Regions from separate parts of the Faecalibacterium faecis genome, predicted to be linked through region 1. Evidence: predicted binding sites of a transcription regulator. Region 1 holds the regulator's gene; the other holds the start of a gene.
What was found. The regulator HrcA, encoded in region 1, represses chaperone genes, less so after heat shock. The targets are predictions, from matches to a motif close to TGTTAGCACTCNNNNNNNNNGAGTGCTAACA.

Region 1 (7,577 bases):
CCCGGGTGCGGCCATCCCTGTAATCCGCCTTGGGGGCGGGCAGATCGCCGTGAGCTTCCAGAATTTTGACGGCTTCTCTGGCAACGGCCGGTGCACTGGAAAGGCCGGGCGATTTCATGCCCGCCAGATCGATGAAGCCGGGTGCGCCTTCCGCTTCGCCGATAACGAAGTCGCCCGTGTCCACATTGGCACGGACACCCGCAAAATTGCGGATGGACTCGCTGAAGCGAATGTTCGGCACGCTGCGGCGCGCTGCGGCGCTGACGAAGGCCAGCCCGGCGGCGGTGCAGGCGGTATCGTCCCCTTCCACGGGGTCGGCGTTCGGGCCGACGATCAGGTTGCCGTGGACGGTGGGGGCCACCAGAACGCCCTTGCCGTTTTCGTTGGGGCACTGGAAGATGACGTGATGCACACGGCTGCCCTCGGATTTATCCAGCAGGTAGTATTCGCCCCGGGTGGGCTGGATGGTAAATTTGTGGGGTGCGGCCATATCGTGCACGGCCTGCGCCGAGATGCCTGCCGCATTGATGATATAGCGCGTTTCCACAATTCCGGAGGGGGTGGTCAGCGCCCAGCCGCCGGCGGTCTTTTCGATGCGGGTCACATGGCAGCTGCGGTGCAGCTCCACGCCGTTGCGCACAGCCACTTCTGCCATTGCCAGCGCAAACTCCCACGGGCTGACGATGGCGGCGCTGGGCGCATACAGCGCGCCAACGACAGTGGGGGCCAGATTCGGTTCCATGGCAAGCGTTTCCTCTGCGGAAAGCAGCCGGATGCCCGGCACGCCGTTGGCGATGCCGTTCTCATACAGTTTCTGCAGGTGGGGCAGCTCTTCCGGGCTGAGGGCCAGCACCAGACTGCCGCACTGCAGGTACGGCACATCCAGCCGGGCGCAGATCTCCTTGGCCAGTGCGGACCCCTCCACGTTGAGCCGCGCCATCCGGGTGCCCGGTTCGGGGTCGTAGCCAGCGTGCAGAATGGCACTGTTGGCCTTGGTGGTGCAGTCGGCCACGTCATTTTCAGCCTCGAAAATGGCGGTCTGCAGCGGGTAATGGGACAGCTCATAGGCGGCTGCCGCACCAATGATGCCGCAGCCGATAATTGCTACATCCAGCATAAAAACCTCCTGATCGCTCCGTTTGCCGAATAAAAGAAAAAGAGCAGGACAAACAAAAGGGCCTTTCGACTCTCCCCTTGCTTGTTCTGCTCGATCCTCTGAACAAACTTTTATTGTCTTTATGATAATGCGATCTGCACAAGATGTCAAGCATTTGTTGAAAATTTAAAGCTCATTTTTACCTGTGCGGCTTTTTCCTGCTCTTTGCGGGCGCGGAGGCTTTTGGCAGAGCACGGCCTGCAGCGCTGCGCCCGGCCACAAGGCCGGAGCCGAACGCCCAGTGCAGGTTAAAACCGCCGCAGCTGCCTGCGCAGTCCAGCGTTTCGCCCACAAAGTAAAGGCCCGGACAGCCCTTGAACTGGAAGTGCTGATCCACCTCCCGCAGGGCCAGCCCGCCGCCGGTGGTCTGGGCCTGCTTCCAGCTGCAGGGGGTCAGCCCCTCAAAGCGCCAGTGCTTGGCGGTGTGGGCCAGCTTCTGCCACTGTGCGGCGGTGAGCACGGCAGGCGCGTCGCTGTCCTGCAGCCCGGCGGCAGACCACACAGTACGGCCCAGCTTCTGGTTCAGCAGGCCCAGCCAGAAGTCAGCGGCGCTGCCCCCTGCCGTCTGGGCGGCGTGGGCCGCAAACAGGCTGGCAAGTGCGGTTTCGTCCACTGCCGGGAAGAGGTCCAGCTCCACAGCAGGAGCCTTGGGGCCGCGGCCCGGGGCCAACAGGCCGGACAGCTGCATGATGCAGATGCCGGAAAGGCCGTAATCGGTGAACTGTACCTCGCCGTTCTCGCAGGCAAGCACACGGGCACCGTCCAACAGGGATGCTGCTGCCTTGGCACGGATGCCAGCCAGCGCTTTGCGGGGCTTTGCGCACTGCAGGGCGGTCAGGCAGGGGTACAGCGGCTCCACCCTGCCGCCGCACTGGGCGGCGAACCGGGTGCCAAAGCCGTCGGTGCCGAACTGCGGCCCTGCTTCGCCGCCCATGGCGCAGATGACGGCATCGGCGCGCAGCATTTCGGCAGAGCCCTCTGCCGTCTCGAACTGCACGGCGTAGCCGCTGCGGCCCTGGCTCAGGGTGCGCACGGTGCAGCCGGTGCGCAGCTGCACATGGTGCTGCGCAAGGTGATGCTCCAGCAGGGCCAGTACGTCCGCCGCCTGATTGGAGTACGGATACACCCGGCCCGCCTCGTCGGTGCGGGTGTAAAGCCCCAGCGCACGGAACCAGCGCAGCGGGTCGGCGGTATTTACGGCATCCAGCAGCGGACGAAGTGCTGCCGGGTCGGCAGTGAAATACAGCTCCGGTGCAATGCCGGTGTTATCCAGATTGCAGCGGCCATTGCCGGTGGCAAGCAGCTTTTTGCCCGGCTTCGGGTTGCGCTCCAGCACAATGACCTGTGCAGCGGGGGCACTTTGTGCCGCCGCCAGCGCGGCTGCAAGACCGGCGGCACCGCCGCCCAGAATGAGGATGTTCGGCATCCGGACACCTGCCTTTCTCAGTAGAATTTTAGGATCTGTCTTCATAAGCGGGGTGCTGTGCTTATGAAAACGGCTTTTTGTATCATTGTAGCAGAACCCTGCCGGAAACGCAACGAAGAGGCAGCTTTCCGTGCAGGTCTTTTTGCGCGGGGGCAGCAGGTATAAATGGCCCGGTCTGACAGATACTAGTGCTGCAGGCATTTTTAAGGAAACGGAGGAGCAAAAACATGAAAGCAACAGGAATCGTGCGCCGCATCGACGAGCTGGGCCGGGTGGTGATCCCAAAGGAGATCCGCCGCACCCAGCGCATCCGCCGCGGCGACCCGCTGGAGATCTTCACCACGGGCGACGGCGAGGTGATCTTTAAAAAGTATTCGCCCATTGGCGAGATGAACACAGTAGCGGCCCAGTATACCGAGGTGCTCAGCAAAAGCTTTGCGCTGACCGCACTGGTGGCCGACCGCGACCGCATCCTTACGGTGAGCGGCTCCGGCCGGCGGGAGCTGGCCGACCGCAGCATCAGCCAGCCGCTGGAAAAGCTGATGGATGGCCGCAGGCTGTACCAGAGCGAGGGCATTGCCGAAAAGTGCATCCTGCCCTGCGAAGGCTCGCCCCGAGCAGTGCTGTGTGCCGCACCCATCATTGCGGCGGGCGATGTGACCGGCGTGGTGGCCCTGCTGACCGAAGACCGCACGGCCACGCCGGATGCCGCCCAGCTCAAGGCCGTGAATGTGGCAGCGGCATTTCTGGCAAGGCAGATGGAAGAGTAAAGAACATGCCGGAGCGCTTTCCTTATAATAAGGAGGGCGCTTTCTTCGTTTATGACAGAATTATGAATCTTTTAAAACATTTTTCCAAGGGGCTTGACAGCACCGGAAAATTGGCTATAATGGTCTTAGCACTCAGGAACAAGGAGTGCTAAACAAACAAAGCGAACGCAAAAAGGAGGCAGGCGCTATGACGATGGATGCACGCAAGCAGCGAGTCTTGCAGGCGATCGTGGCGCTGTATGGTCTCGAAGGCGAGCCCGTTGGCAGCAGCGTGCTGGCAAACTACTTTGACATGGCAGTTTCCAGCGCAACGCTTCGCAATGAGATGGCGGCGCTGACAAAGCTGGGCCTGCTGGAGCAGCCCCACACCAGCGCGGGCCGTGTGCCCAGTGCCAAGGGCTACCGTTACTACCTTGATAATCTGCTGACCGACGATCAGCCGCTGGATCGTGTGAGCCGCGCCCGGGTGGATGCGGTGTTCGCAAGCCTCGACCATGAGCCGGAAAAGCTGGCCGCAGGTGCCGCCAAGGCGCTGGCCGCCATCAGCGGCTGCACCGCCGCCATCAGCACCCCGTGCGCCGAAGACCTGTGCATCGCCCACTATGAAGTGGTTCAGGTGGGCCGCAGCGCAGCGGCTGTGCTGGCCGTTACCACGGCCGGTTACGTTCGTACCCGTGTGGCACGGGTGCGCACCGGTCTTTCCCGCGAGAATGCGGCAGCACTTGCCGCACTGCTGAACCGCAACCTTACCTTTGTAGCGCCGGTGGATCTTTCCACCCGGCTGCTGGCAGAGCTGTGCAGCCAGATCGACCCGGAGCTGGTGCCCGTTATCAGTGCAGCGGCTGCCATCCTGCAGGATTCCGTCAAGCCCCACGTATTTCTGGGCGGCGAGCAGTATCTGCTGGACTGGCCCCAGCTGGACGGCAAGGTGGGCGACATCCTCACACTGCTGAACGACGAGGAGCAGGCCGCTGGCCTGATCGCACCTCCGGCAGAACGCAGTGAGAGCGTGCTGCTGGGCGAGGATCTGGAACCGCAGATCCCGGGTCTGTGCATCGTGAGCGACCGGTATCTGGTGGGCGGAGGCCTGTGGGGCTCCATTGCATTGATCGGCCCCACCCGGATGCCCTTCCAGAAGCTGATGCCGCTGCTGCATTACTTTGCAGACCAGCTGGGCGAGGGCATGAGCGGCAAACGAAAAGACACCCCACAGGCTGCCGTACCCCGGCGGACTGTGATCTATAAGGAGGATCTGGAATGAGCGAAGAAGCAAAAAAGACGGCTCCGGCTCAGGAAGCGGAGCAGCCCGAAACGGCTCCCGAGGAAAAGGCCCAGCAGGCAGCACCCGAACAGGAACCTGCTGCCGAAGCTGCCGACCCGAAGGATGACAAGAAGAAGGATGGCGGCTGGTTCAACAAGAAGGCCCGCGAGCTGGAAGCCGTAAAGGCAAAGCTGGACGCGGCCGAAGCCAACGCTGCACAGGCCAAAGACCAGCTGCTGCGCATGGCAGCGGAGTACGAGAACTACCGCAAGCGCTCCACCCGCGAAGCCGACCAGAAGTTCAACGATGGCATTTCCTTTGCGGTGAACCAGATCATTCCCATTCTGGATACGCTGGAGATGGCAGCCAACGCCCCCACCACCGACGAGAACTACAAAAAGGGCGTGACCATGACGCTGGACAAGGCCGCCAAGGCGCTGGATGCCCTCCATGTGGAGGAGATCGAGGCGCTGGGCAAGCCCTTTGATCCCAACTTCATGAATGCAGTGCAGCAGATCCCCGCCCCGGACGGACAGGAGAGCGGCACCGTCATCACGGTCTACCAGAAGGGCTACAAGCTGGGCGATAAGATCGTCCGCCATGCGACCGTTGTAGTGGCCGAATAACAAAGCAGAAACCCGAAAGGGTTTTGAATATAACATCCGCTTACAAACATTTGAGCATCACATAAACAATAAGATTTGTTCTTTCGAGAGGAGTTTTCATTATGAGTAAGATCATTGGTATCGACCTTGGTACTACCAACAGCTGCGTGGCTGTCATGGAGGGCGGCGAGCCCGTTGTTATCGCAAACTCTGAGGGTGCACGCACCACCCCGTCTGTGGTCGGCTTTACCAAGACCGGCGATCGTCTGGTGGGTCAGGTCGCAAAGCGTCAGGCCATCACCAACCCTGAGAACACCGTTGCTTCCATCAAGCGCTTCATGGGCACCGACCACAAGGTGACCCTGAACGGCAAGGAGTACACTCCCCAGCAGGTCAGCGCTATGATCCTGCAGAAGCTGAAGGCTGATGCCGAGGCTTATCTGGGCGAGCCTGTTACCGAGGCTGTCATTACCGTTCCTGCATACTTCAACGACAGCCAGCGTCAGGCTACCAAGGACGCAGGCACCATTGCAGGCCTGAACGTCAAGCGTATCATCAACGAGCCTACTGCCGCTTCTCTGGCATATGGCATCGATAAGGAAGAAGACCAGAAGATCATGGTCTACGATCTGGGCGGCGGTACCTTCGATGTGTCCATCATCGAGATGGGCGACGGCGTTACCGAGGTCCTGGCCACCAACGGTGATACCCATCTGGGCGGCGATGACTTCGATGAGCGCATCATCAACTGGATGGCAGATGCCTTCCAGACCGAGAACGGCATCGACCTGCGCAAGGACAAGATGGCTGCGCAGCGTTTGAAGGAAGCTGCCGAGAAGGCAAAGATCGAGCTGTCCAGCGCAATGAGCAGCCAGATCAACCTGCCCTTCATCACTGCCGATGCTACCGGCCCCAAGCACTTGGATATGACCCTGACCCGCGCAAAGTTCAATGAGCTGACCGCTGATCTGGTCGATCGCACCATGGGCCCCGTCCGCAAGGCTCTGCAGGATGCAGGCCTGCGTCCCTCTGACCTGAAGAAGGTTCTGATGGTCGGTGGTTCCACCCGTATCCCCGCTGTCTACGATGCAGTCAAGAAGGAACTGAACTGCGAGCCCTTCAAGGGCATCAACCCCGATGAGTGCGTGGCTGTGGGCGCTGCTATTCAGGGCGGCGTGCTGCAGGGCGATGTGAAGGGCCTGCTGCTGCTGGATGTCACCCCGCTGAGCCTGGGCATTGAAACTCTGGGCGGCGTGTGCACCAAGATCATCGACCGCAATACCACCATCCCCACCCACAAGAGTCAGGTGTTCTCCACCGCTGCAGACAACCAGCCCTCTGTTGAGGTCAACGTTCTGCAGGGCGAGCGTGAGTTCGCACGCGACAACAAGAGCCTGGGTGTCTTCCATCTGGACGGCATCGCTCCGGCTCCCCGTGGTGTGCCTCAGATCGAAGTTACCTTCGATATCGATGCAAACGGCATCGTGAAGGTCAGCGCAAAGGATCTGGGCACCGGCAAGGAGCAGAACATCACCATTACCGCTTCTACCAACATGTCCAAGGAGGACATCGACAAGGCTGTGAAGGAAGCTGAGCAGTTTGCTGCCGACGATAAGAAGAAGCGTGAAGAGGTCGATATCCGCAACGGTGCCGACCAGATGGTGTTCCAGACCGAGAAGATGCTGAAGGAGAACGGCGACAAGCTGCCCGCCGACGTGAAGAGCGAGGCCGAGAGCAAGCTGGCCGACCTGAAGACCGCTGTTCAGTCCGGCAACGTGGACGACATCAAGGCAAAGCAGGAAGCCCTGAGCCAGGTGTTCGAGAAGATGTATCAGGCAGCCGCTGCCGCACAGCAGGCCGCCGGTGCACAGCCCGGCCCCGACGCAGGTGCAAACAACCAGCAGAAGCCGGGTGATGACGGCGTTGTGGATGCCGACTTCAAGGAAGTCTGATAAAAAACACAGCAGTGTGTGCCCGGCCAAACCGGCGGACGCACGCGTGGAATAGCAAAAGCCGCTCCGGTTTTGCCGGAGCGGCTCTTGCTGGTTATAGAGCGAGGAACCAACCGGGGCGTTTCCCGGATCAAACGTTCCCGGAGAGGTGAGTGGATATGGCACAGGAAAAGCGTGATTACTACGAAGTGCTGGGGGTATCCAAGACTGCGACCGATGCCGAGATCAAAAAGGCATACCGCAAGCTTGCAATGAAATACCACCCGGACTATAACCCCGGCGATAAGAACGCCGAGGAAAAGTTCAAGGAAGTAAACGAAGCAAACGAGGTGCTTTCGGACCCGAAGAAGCGCCAGCTGTACGACCAGTACGGCTTTGCAGGTGTTGACCCTGCCTATGCAGCACAG
Region 2 (7,577 bases), on a different contig from region 1:
GGTCAGTGCGCCGCGCGGCAGCCGCGCCAGTGATAAGTACTGCCGGGATCTGACCCGCCGTGCTGCGGAACGGGAACTGGACCCGGTGTTCTGCCGGGAAGCAGAGCTGGACCGCATGGTGGAGATCTTATGCCGCCGTCAGAAGAACAACCCCTGTCTTGTGGGGGAGCCGGGCGTGGGCAAGACCGCCCTTGCCGAAGGACTGGCCCAGCGCATTGCCACGGATCGTGTGCCCCGTGCGCTCAAGGGCCGCCGTCTGCTGGCACTGGATATGGCCAGCCTTGTGGCGGGCACCAAATACCGCGGTGACTTTGAGGAGCGGTTCAAGAACCTGCTGGAAGAGCTGGTGCGGGACGGCAGCTCCATCCTGTTCGTAGACGAGTTCCACACCATCGTGGGTGCCGGTGCAGCGGAGGGTGCCATCGATGCTGCCAGCATCTTAAAACCGGTGCTGGCCCGGGGTGAGATACAAATTATCGGCGCTACCACTACCGAAGAGTTCCGCACCCACATCCAGAAGGATGCCGCACTGGAACGCCGTTTCGGCAAGGTGCAGGTAGAGGAGCCTACGCCTGCGCAGGCGCTGGATATCCTCAACGGGCTTGCGCCGCGCTATGAGCACTACCACAATGTCTGCCTTCCGCCGGAAGCGCTGCAGGCTGCGGTGGAGCTTTCGGTGCGGTATCTGCCGGGGCGCTTTCTGCCGGATAAGGCCATCGACCTTGTGGACGAAGCCTGTGCGGCGGCACGCATCCGGGCCGAGCAGGCAAAGCAGTCAAAGCCCACGCTGATGCCGGACGATATCGCCCATGTGGTGGCGCAGGCCAGCGGTGTGCCAGTGGAGCGGGTAGGTGAGCAGGAGCGGGAACGACTGGACAAGCTGGAAGAACGTCTCAACGCCGAGATCGTGGGCCAGAGCCGGGCTGTGGCTGCGGTGGCAGGTGCCATCCGGCGCAGCCGCACCGGTCTTGGCGAGCCGGGCCGGCCCATGGGTGCCATGTTGTTTCTTGGCCCCACGGGAGTGGGCAAAACGGCTCTTGCCCGGGCGCTGGCGGTCAGCTGGTTCGGCAGCGAAAAGGCCCTGCTCAAATTTGATATGTCGGAGTATCAGGAGCAGCACACCGCTGCCCGGCTGCTGGGTGCGCCGCCGGGCTATCTGGGCCATGACGAGGGCGGACAGCTGACCGAAGCAGTGCGCCGCCGCCCTTACAGTGTGGTGCTGTTTGACGAGATCGAAAAGGCACACCCGGACATTCAGAACATCCTTTTGCAGATACTGGAAGATGGCCAGCTGACCGATGCCATGGGCCGCAAGGCGGATTTCCGCAACACCATCGTACTGCTCACCTCAAACCTCGGCGCACGTTTTTTGGCGGGTCAGAGCACGCCGCTGGGCTTTGCAGCGGGCAGCGAAGCCGTGTTTGAAAAGCAGTCTGCGCAGGCCATTGAGGAGGCAAAAAAGTGGTTCCGGCCGGAGCTGGCAGGCCGTCTGGACGAGATGATCGTATTCCGTCCGCTGGCCGACGACAGCCTGTGCGCCATTGCCGAAAAAATGCTGTGCCAGCTGGAGCAGCGTGCCGCCCGCAGCGGCTACCAGCTGCATCACACACCGCGGGTAGGGCAGGCGCTGGCAGCAAAGGCCCGCTCTGCCTACGGGGCCAGAGAACTGCGCCGCGCAGTGGACAGGGCAGTGGAGCAGGCACTTGCGGATCAGATCGCATCCGGCACGGCCTGCGTGGGCCAGCACTGGACAGCGGACTGCTCGGCGGATGGTGCTATCGTCCTGCGGGAGGACGAAACCGCAACACTGTAAAACATCTGAAGTTCAAAAGGACCGCCCTGAGTTACAAGACCCGGGGCGGTATTTTTTTGTCTGCAGGGGGGAGCGGAGCCATCCGCTCCTTTTTTGTGCGTACGGGGCAGGGACATTGTGAGATTGGCTCTTGCATCCTTTTGGTTTTCTGTTATCATAGAAGCAACAGAATTGCAGGAGGAAGTCCATGCGCACATTATTTCTTTTGAACCCAACTGCCGGTAAGGCCGATTGCACCCGTACGCTGCCGCAGCAGATCAATGCTGCCGCCGCGCGTGCAGGGCTTGCGCCGGAAGAATATACCATTCAGGTCACAAATCACGCCGGTCATGCCCGGGAGCTGGCCAATGCCGCTGCGCAGCAGGCCCGGCAGAGCGGGGAAGAACTGCGGGTCTTCACTGCCGGCGGCGACGGTACCTTCAACGAAGCGCTCACCGGGATCTATGGCTATGCAAATGCAGCCGTGGGCTGTCTGCCCTTTGGCAGCGGCAACGATTTTCTGCGCACCTTTGGTACAAAGGAAGAGTTTCTGGATCTGGATGCCCAGCTGGCCGGTGGGTCGGTGAGCATCGATCTGATGCAGACCAGCCTTGGCCTTTCGGCCACCATCTGCGCTGCCGGTCTGGATGCGCAGGTTGCCTACGGCATCCCGAAGTTCCGGCGCATCCCGCTGTGCGGCGGCGAGATGGCCTATGTGCTTTCCATTGTGGAACAGCTGTGCGGACACATCGGCCGCAGGGTGGAGTACACCATCGATGGTGAAACGCTGGATGTGGACTGCCTGATGTGTGCCATCTGCAATGGCCGCACCTATGGCGGCGGCTTCTGTGCAGCGCCGGAAGCACAGCCCGACGATGGCTGGCTGGATGTATATATCATCCGCAAGGTGAGCCGCGTGACCATTGCAAAGCTGCTGGGAATGTATAAGAGCGGCAAGCACTTCCAGAACGGTCAGCTCGTCAGGGCTGCAGAGCCGTATTTCATTTACCGCCGCGCAAAGCAGGTGAGCCTGCGCGCTGCGGATGGCCGCGGGCCAATCGTTGCCACGGCAGACGGCGAATGCGCACCCAAGGAGCAGATCACTGTACAGGTACAGCCGCTGGCAGGGCGCATCCTTCTGCCAAAGCCTGCTTTTGAGCGCTTTGCAGCGCAGAGGACGGCACAGAGTGCAGACCGAACATGAAAAACCAGAAGAAGAGACAGCTTTTTTGCCCAAGAGAAAGCTGTCTCTTTTTCGCTGTACGGCTGATTTTTTCATCTGTCATAAATTCTTAACAAAAAGAAGCAAAAAAGGTCTTGATTTTTTGGGTCAAGATGAGTACAATACACTTAGCACTCAGAGAAATGGAGTGCTAAAGAGCTGAAGAGCCGACACGAGGCCCTTTGGACACAGCAAAGTTTTAAATTATATTTTTACTATAGGAGGGCAAGAACTATGAAGATCATTCCTCTTGCAGACCGTGTTGTCATTAAGGCTGTTGAGGTTGAGGAGACCACCAAGGGCGGTCTGATCCTGACCGGCAGTGCTAAGGAAAAGCCCCAGGTGGCTGAGGTCATCGCTGTCGGCCCCGGCGGCGTTGTGGACGGCAAGGAAGTCAAGATGACTGTGAAGGTCGGCGACAAGGTCCTCACCAGCAAGTACTCCGGTACCGAGGTCAAGGTGGACGGCGAAGAGTGCACCATCGTCCGTCAGGGCGATATCCTGGCAGTCGTTGAGGACTGAGCAGTTTCCCCTCTGATATTTGAAAATTGAGCTTTAAAGGAGCGATTTGATTATGGCTAAGCAGATCAAGCAGGGCGAGGATGCCCGCAAGGCACTGTGTGCCGGTATCGATACCCTGGCAAACACCGTTAAGATCACCCTGGGCCCCAAGGGCCGCAATGTGGTGCTGGGCAAAAAGTTCGGTGCACCGGTCATCACCAACGATGGCGTGACCATTGCAAAGGAGATCGAGCTGAAGGACGAGTTCGAGAACATGGGCGCACAGCTGGTGCGTGAAGTCGCTACCAAGACCAACGACGCAGCAGGCGATGGCACCACCACCGCAACCGTTCTGGCACAGGCCATGGTCACCGAGGGCATGAAGAATGTCACCGCCGGTGCAAACCCCATGGATATCCGCCGCGGCATGAGCAAGGCTGTTGCCAAGGCTGTTGAGACCATCAAGGCTCACAGCCAGAAGGTGAAGGACAGCAACGATATCGCCCGCGTCGGCACTATTTCTGCAGGCGACCCCGAGATCGGCCGTCTGATCGCCGAGGCTATGGAGAAGGTCACCTCCGATGGCGTTATCACCATTGAGGAGAATAAGACTACCGCTGAGACCTACAACGAGATCGTGGAAGGCATGCAGTTCGACCGCGGCTACCTCACCCCGTATATGGTCACCGATACTGACAAGATGGTGGCTGATTTGGACAACGCCGCTATCCTGATCACCGATAAGAAGATCAGCGTGATTCAGGATCTGGTTCCCCTGCTGGAGCAGGTCATGCAGAATGGTATGAAGCTGCTGATCGTGGCTGAGGATATCGAGGGCGAGGCTCTGTCCACTCTGATCGTCAACCGCCTGCGCGGCACCCTGAACGTCTGCGCTGTCAAGGCTCCCGGCTTTGGCGACCGCCGCAAGGAAATGCTGCAGGATATCGCAACCCTGACCGGCGGCACCGTGATCTCCTCCGATCTGGGCTATGAGCTGAAGGATGCTACCGTCCAGATGCTGGGCCATGCCCGTCAGGTGAAGGTCTCCAAGGAGAACACCACCATCGTTGGCGGCGCAGGCGATAAGGATGCCATCGCAGCCCGCATCGCTCAGATCCGCAGCCAGATCGAGGCCGCTACCAGCGATTTCGACCGTGAAAAGCTGCAGGAGCGTCTGGCAAAGCTGGCTGGCGGCGTGGCCGTCATCAAGGTCGGCGCTGCTACCGAAGTTGAGATGAAGGACAAGAAGCTGCGCATCGAGGATGCTCTGAACGCAACCAAGGCTGCTGTTCAGGAAGGCGTTGTTGCCGGCGGCGGCACTGCTCCTATCAATGCGATCCCCGCTGTGCGCGAGCTGTGCGACACGCTGGAAGGCGACGAGCGCACCGGTGCCAAGATCGTTCTGAAGGCTCTGGAAGCTCCTCTGCGCCAGATCGCTAAGAATGCCGGTCTGGAAGGCAGTGTCATCATCGACAAGATCATCTCTGCCAACAAGCCCAACTACGGCTTTGATGCTCAGAACGAGGTCTTTGTGGACGATATGATCGCTGCTGGCATCGTTGACCCCACCAAGGTCACCCGTTCCGCTCTGGAGAACGCAGCCTCCGTCGCTGAGATGGTGCTGACCACCGAAAGCCTGGTCGCTGATCTGCCGGAACCCCCTGCTGCACCCGCTGCTGCAGGCGGTGACATGGGCGGCATGTACTAAGCCAAAACCGCCGCTCCCAAGAATCCCAATTTATAAAAAGAACGCAGGCAGAACTTTTCGCAAAGGCGAAGGCTCTGCCTGCTTTTTTGCACCCCTGCCGCACTTTTCTCTTCGCCGCAAATGTGCTACAATAGCCTTAGCATAAGGAAAAGGGGAACGCGCATGGCCAGAAACAGGCAGAACCTGAACATCATCTACATCTCGGACCGAATGCGGGAGACGCTGCGGCCCATAGCGTCCTGTGCGCTCACGGCGGTGGTGGCCCCCATGGGCTACGGTAAAACGACGGCGGTGCGCTGGTTCTTGGCAGAGCAGGCCAAGGCGGGGGCCGTGGTGCTGCAAGCCAGCATCTACTCGGATAACCGCTCCATCTTCTGGAAAAGCGTGCAGAAGGCCTTTGCCGCCGCCGGGCTGACGGTGCTGGAGGGCTACGACTGCCCCGCTGACGCCAGCGGCGCGGCTTTGCTGCTAGAGGACCTGTGTGCCGCGCTGGGCGGCAAAACGCCCTACTATCTTTTTCTGGACGATTTCCACCTGCTGGGGGACGAGCGGGTGGCGCAGTTTTTGTGTCGGCTGGCCTACCGCCTGCCCGAGAACGTCCACCTTATCGTGGCCAGCCGCAACCGCTTTCTGCCCGGGGAGCAGGTGGTGCGGCTGGGGCGGCGGCTCCACCGCATCGAGGCCGACGGCCTTCGCCTGAACCGGGAGGAGCTGCTGGCCTACACCCACCGCTGCGGCGTGGAGATCACCGCCGCCCAGGCCGAGAGCCTGCTGCGCTCCTGCGAGGGGTGGTTCTCCGCCGTCTACCTGAACCTCCATGCCCTGGCCGAGCGGGGGAGCCTGCTGCAGCCGGGGCCGGACATCTACGCCATGTTCACCGCCGCCATGCTGGAGTCCCTGCCCGAGAAGACCCGGGGCTTCCTCGCTGTGATGGGGCTGGCCGATGAGTTCACGGTGGAGATGGCCCGGGCTGTCACCGCCCTGCCCGACGCGGAGGAGGTGCTGCGGGCTCTCACCCAGCAAAACGCCTTTGTCACCCGCCTGCCGGACGGGGTGAGCTTCCGCTTCCACCACATGATGAAAGAGTGCGCCGAGCGGCTCTTTGCCCAGCTGCCCGCCGCCCGGCAAACGGAGGTCTGGCAGCGGTATGGCCGCTGGTATGCCCAAAAAGCCCAGTACCTCCACGCTTTGCAGGCCTTTGAGCACTGCGGCGACCGCGACGCAGCCCTTGCCGTCATCGAGGCGGACGCAGGGGATCTGCTTGCCTCCCTCAGCCCCGCCGAGCTGCTGCAGCGGCTGGACCGCTGCCCGGTGGAAGCGCTGCAGCGCCACCCGCTGGCCATTCTGGTGCTGATGCGCCGGATGTTCACCTGGCAGCAGATCCCCAAAATGATGGAGCTGAAAGCCCTGCTGGAAGCCGCCGTGGCCCAACACCCCGAGTGGCCCGCCGCCGAGCGGGGCAACCTGCTGGGGGAGTGCGACCTCATCCAGAGCTTCTTGTTCTACAACGACATCACCCAGATGAGCTGCCTCCACCGCAGCGCCAGCCGCCAGATGAGCCGCCCCGCCGTCACCCTGCGCAACAGCGGCAGCTGGACCTTCGGCTCCCCCTCGGTGCTGATGATGTACTACCGCGCCCCCGGAGAGCTGGGCAAAGAACTGGCCGAAATGTACGAGTGTATGCCCCATTACTATAAAATCACCAACGGCCACGGCCGGGGGGCCGAGCTTTTGATGGACGCGGAGGCCGCCTACCTGCAGGGGGCGTGGGAGAAAGCCGCTGTGCTGCTGGAGCGGGCCCGGGCCGACGCCGCCGGGCAGGAAAACATGACCCTCTGCTGCGACTTTTTGGCCCTGCGGCTGGCCCTGTGCGGCAAGGGAAAAGAGGGGTACGATTTTGCCGCCAAGCGCGCCGCCCTGCTGCAAAAGCACGACGGGGTGCAGGTGCATCTGCTGGAGAGCATCGCCGCTTATTTCTACGCTTTGCAGGGCAGGCCGGAGCAGGCCCCGGAGCTGTTCCGGGAGCACAAGCTGGGCGAGGTGAGTTTCTTTGGGCCCTGCCGCCCCATGATGTCCCTCATCGAGCAGCAGGTCTGGCTGGCGCAGGGGGAGTACGTGAAGGTGATCGCCCACAGCGAGGGCCTGCTGCGCCGGTGCGAGGCCATGCACTACGGTCTGGTGGGCCTGCAGGCCCGCATCCAGCTGGCGGCGGCGCAGCTGCGCTTTGGCCAGCGGGCCGAGGCCCGGGCCGCGCTGGCAGCGGCTTTGCTGGACGCTGTGCAGGACGATTTCTGGGTGCTCTTTGTGGAGCAGTATCCCGCTCTGGCCCCCCTGCTGGAAGGGGAGGACTGGGC

Region 2: a site for HrcA is predicted at 3,141-3,171, ahead of WMO17_RS06295 (co-chaperone GroES). Genes of this name have one in related genera too.

Annotation. Positions count from the first base shown of each region.
Region 1 is NZ_JBBMEP010000008.1:59,475-67,051, forward strand. It holds gene WMO17_RS05655 (NAD(P)/FAD-dependent oxidoreductase) at 1-1,117, opposite strand, end outside; gene WMO17_RS05660 (aminoacetone oxidase family FAD-binding enzyme) at 1,296-2,582, opposite strand; gene WMO17_RS05665 (stage V sporulation T C-terminal domain-containing protein) at 2,810-3,352, shown strand; gene hrcA (heat-inducible transcriptional repressor HrcA) at 3,540-4,613, shown strand; gene WMO17_RS05675 (nucleotide exchange factor GrpE) at 4,610-5,239, shown strand; gene dnaK (molecular chaperone DnaK) at 5,341-7,170, shown strand; gene dnaJ (molecular chaperone DnaJ) at 7,329-7,577, shown strand, end outside.
Region 2 is NZ_JBBMEP010000009.1:62,716-70,292, forward strand. It holds gene WMO17_RS06285 (ATP-dependent Clp protease ATP-binding subunit) at 1-1,813, shown strand, start outside; gene WMO17_RS06290 (diacylglycerol/lipid kinase family protein) at 2,001-2,996, shown strand; gene WMO17_RS06295 (co-chaperone GroES) at 3,249-3,536, shown strand; gene groL (chaperonin GroEL) at 3,589-5,223, shown strand; gene WMO17_RS06305 (winged helix-turn-helix domain-containing protein) at 5,386-7,577, shown strand, end outside.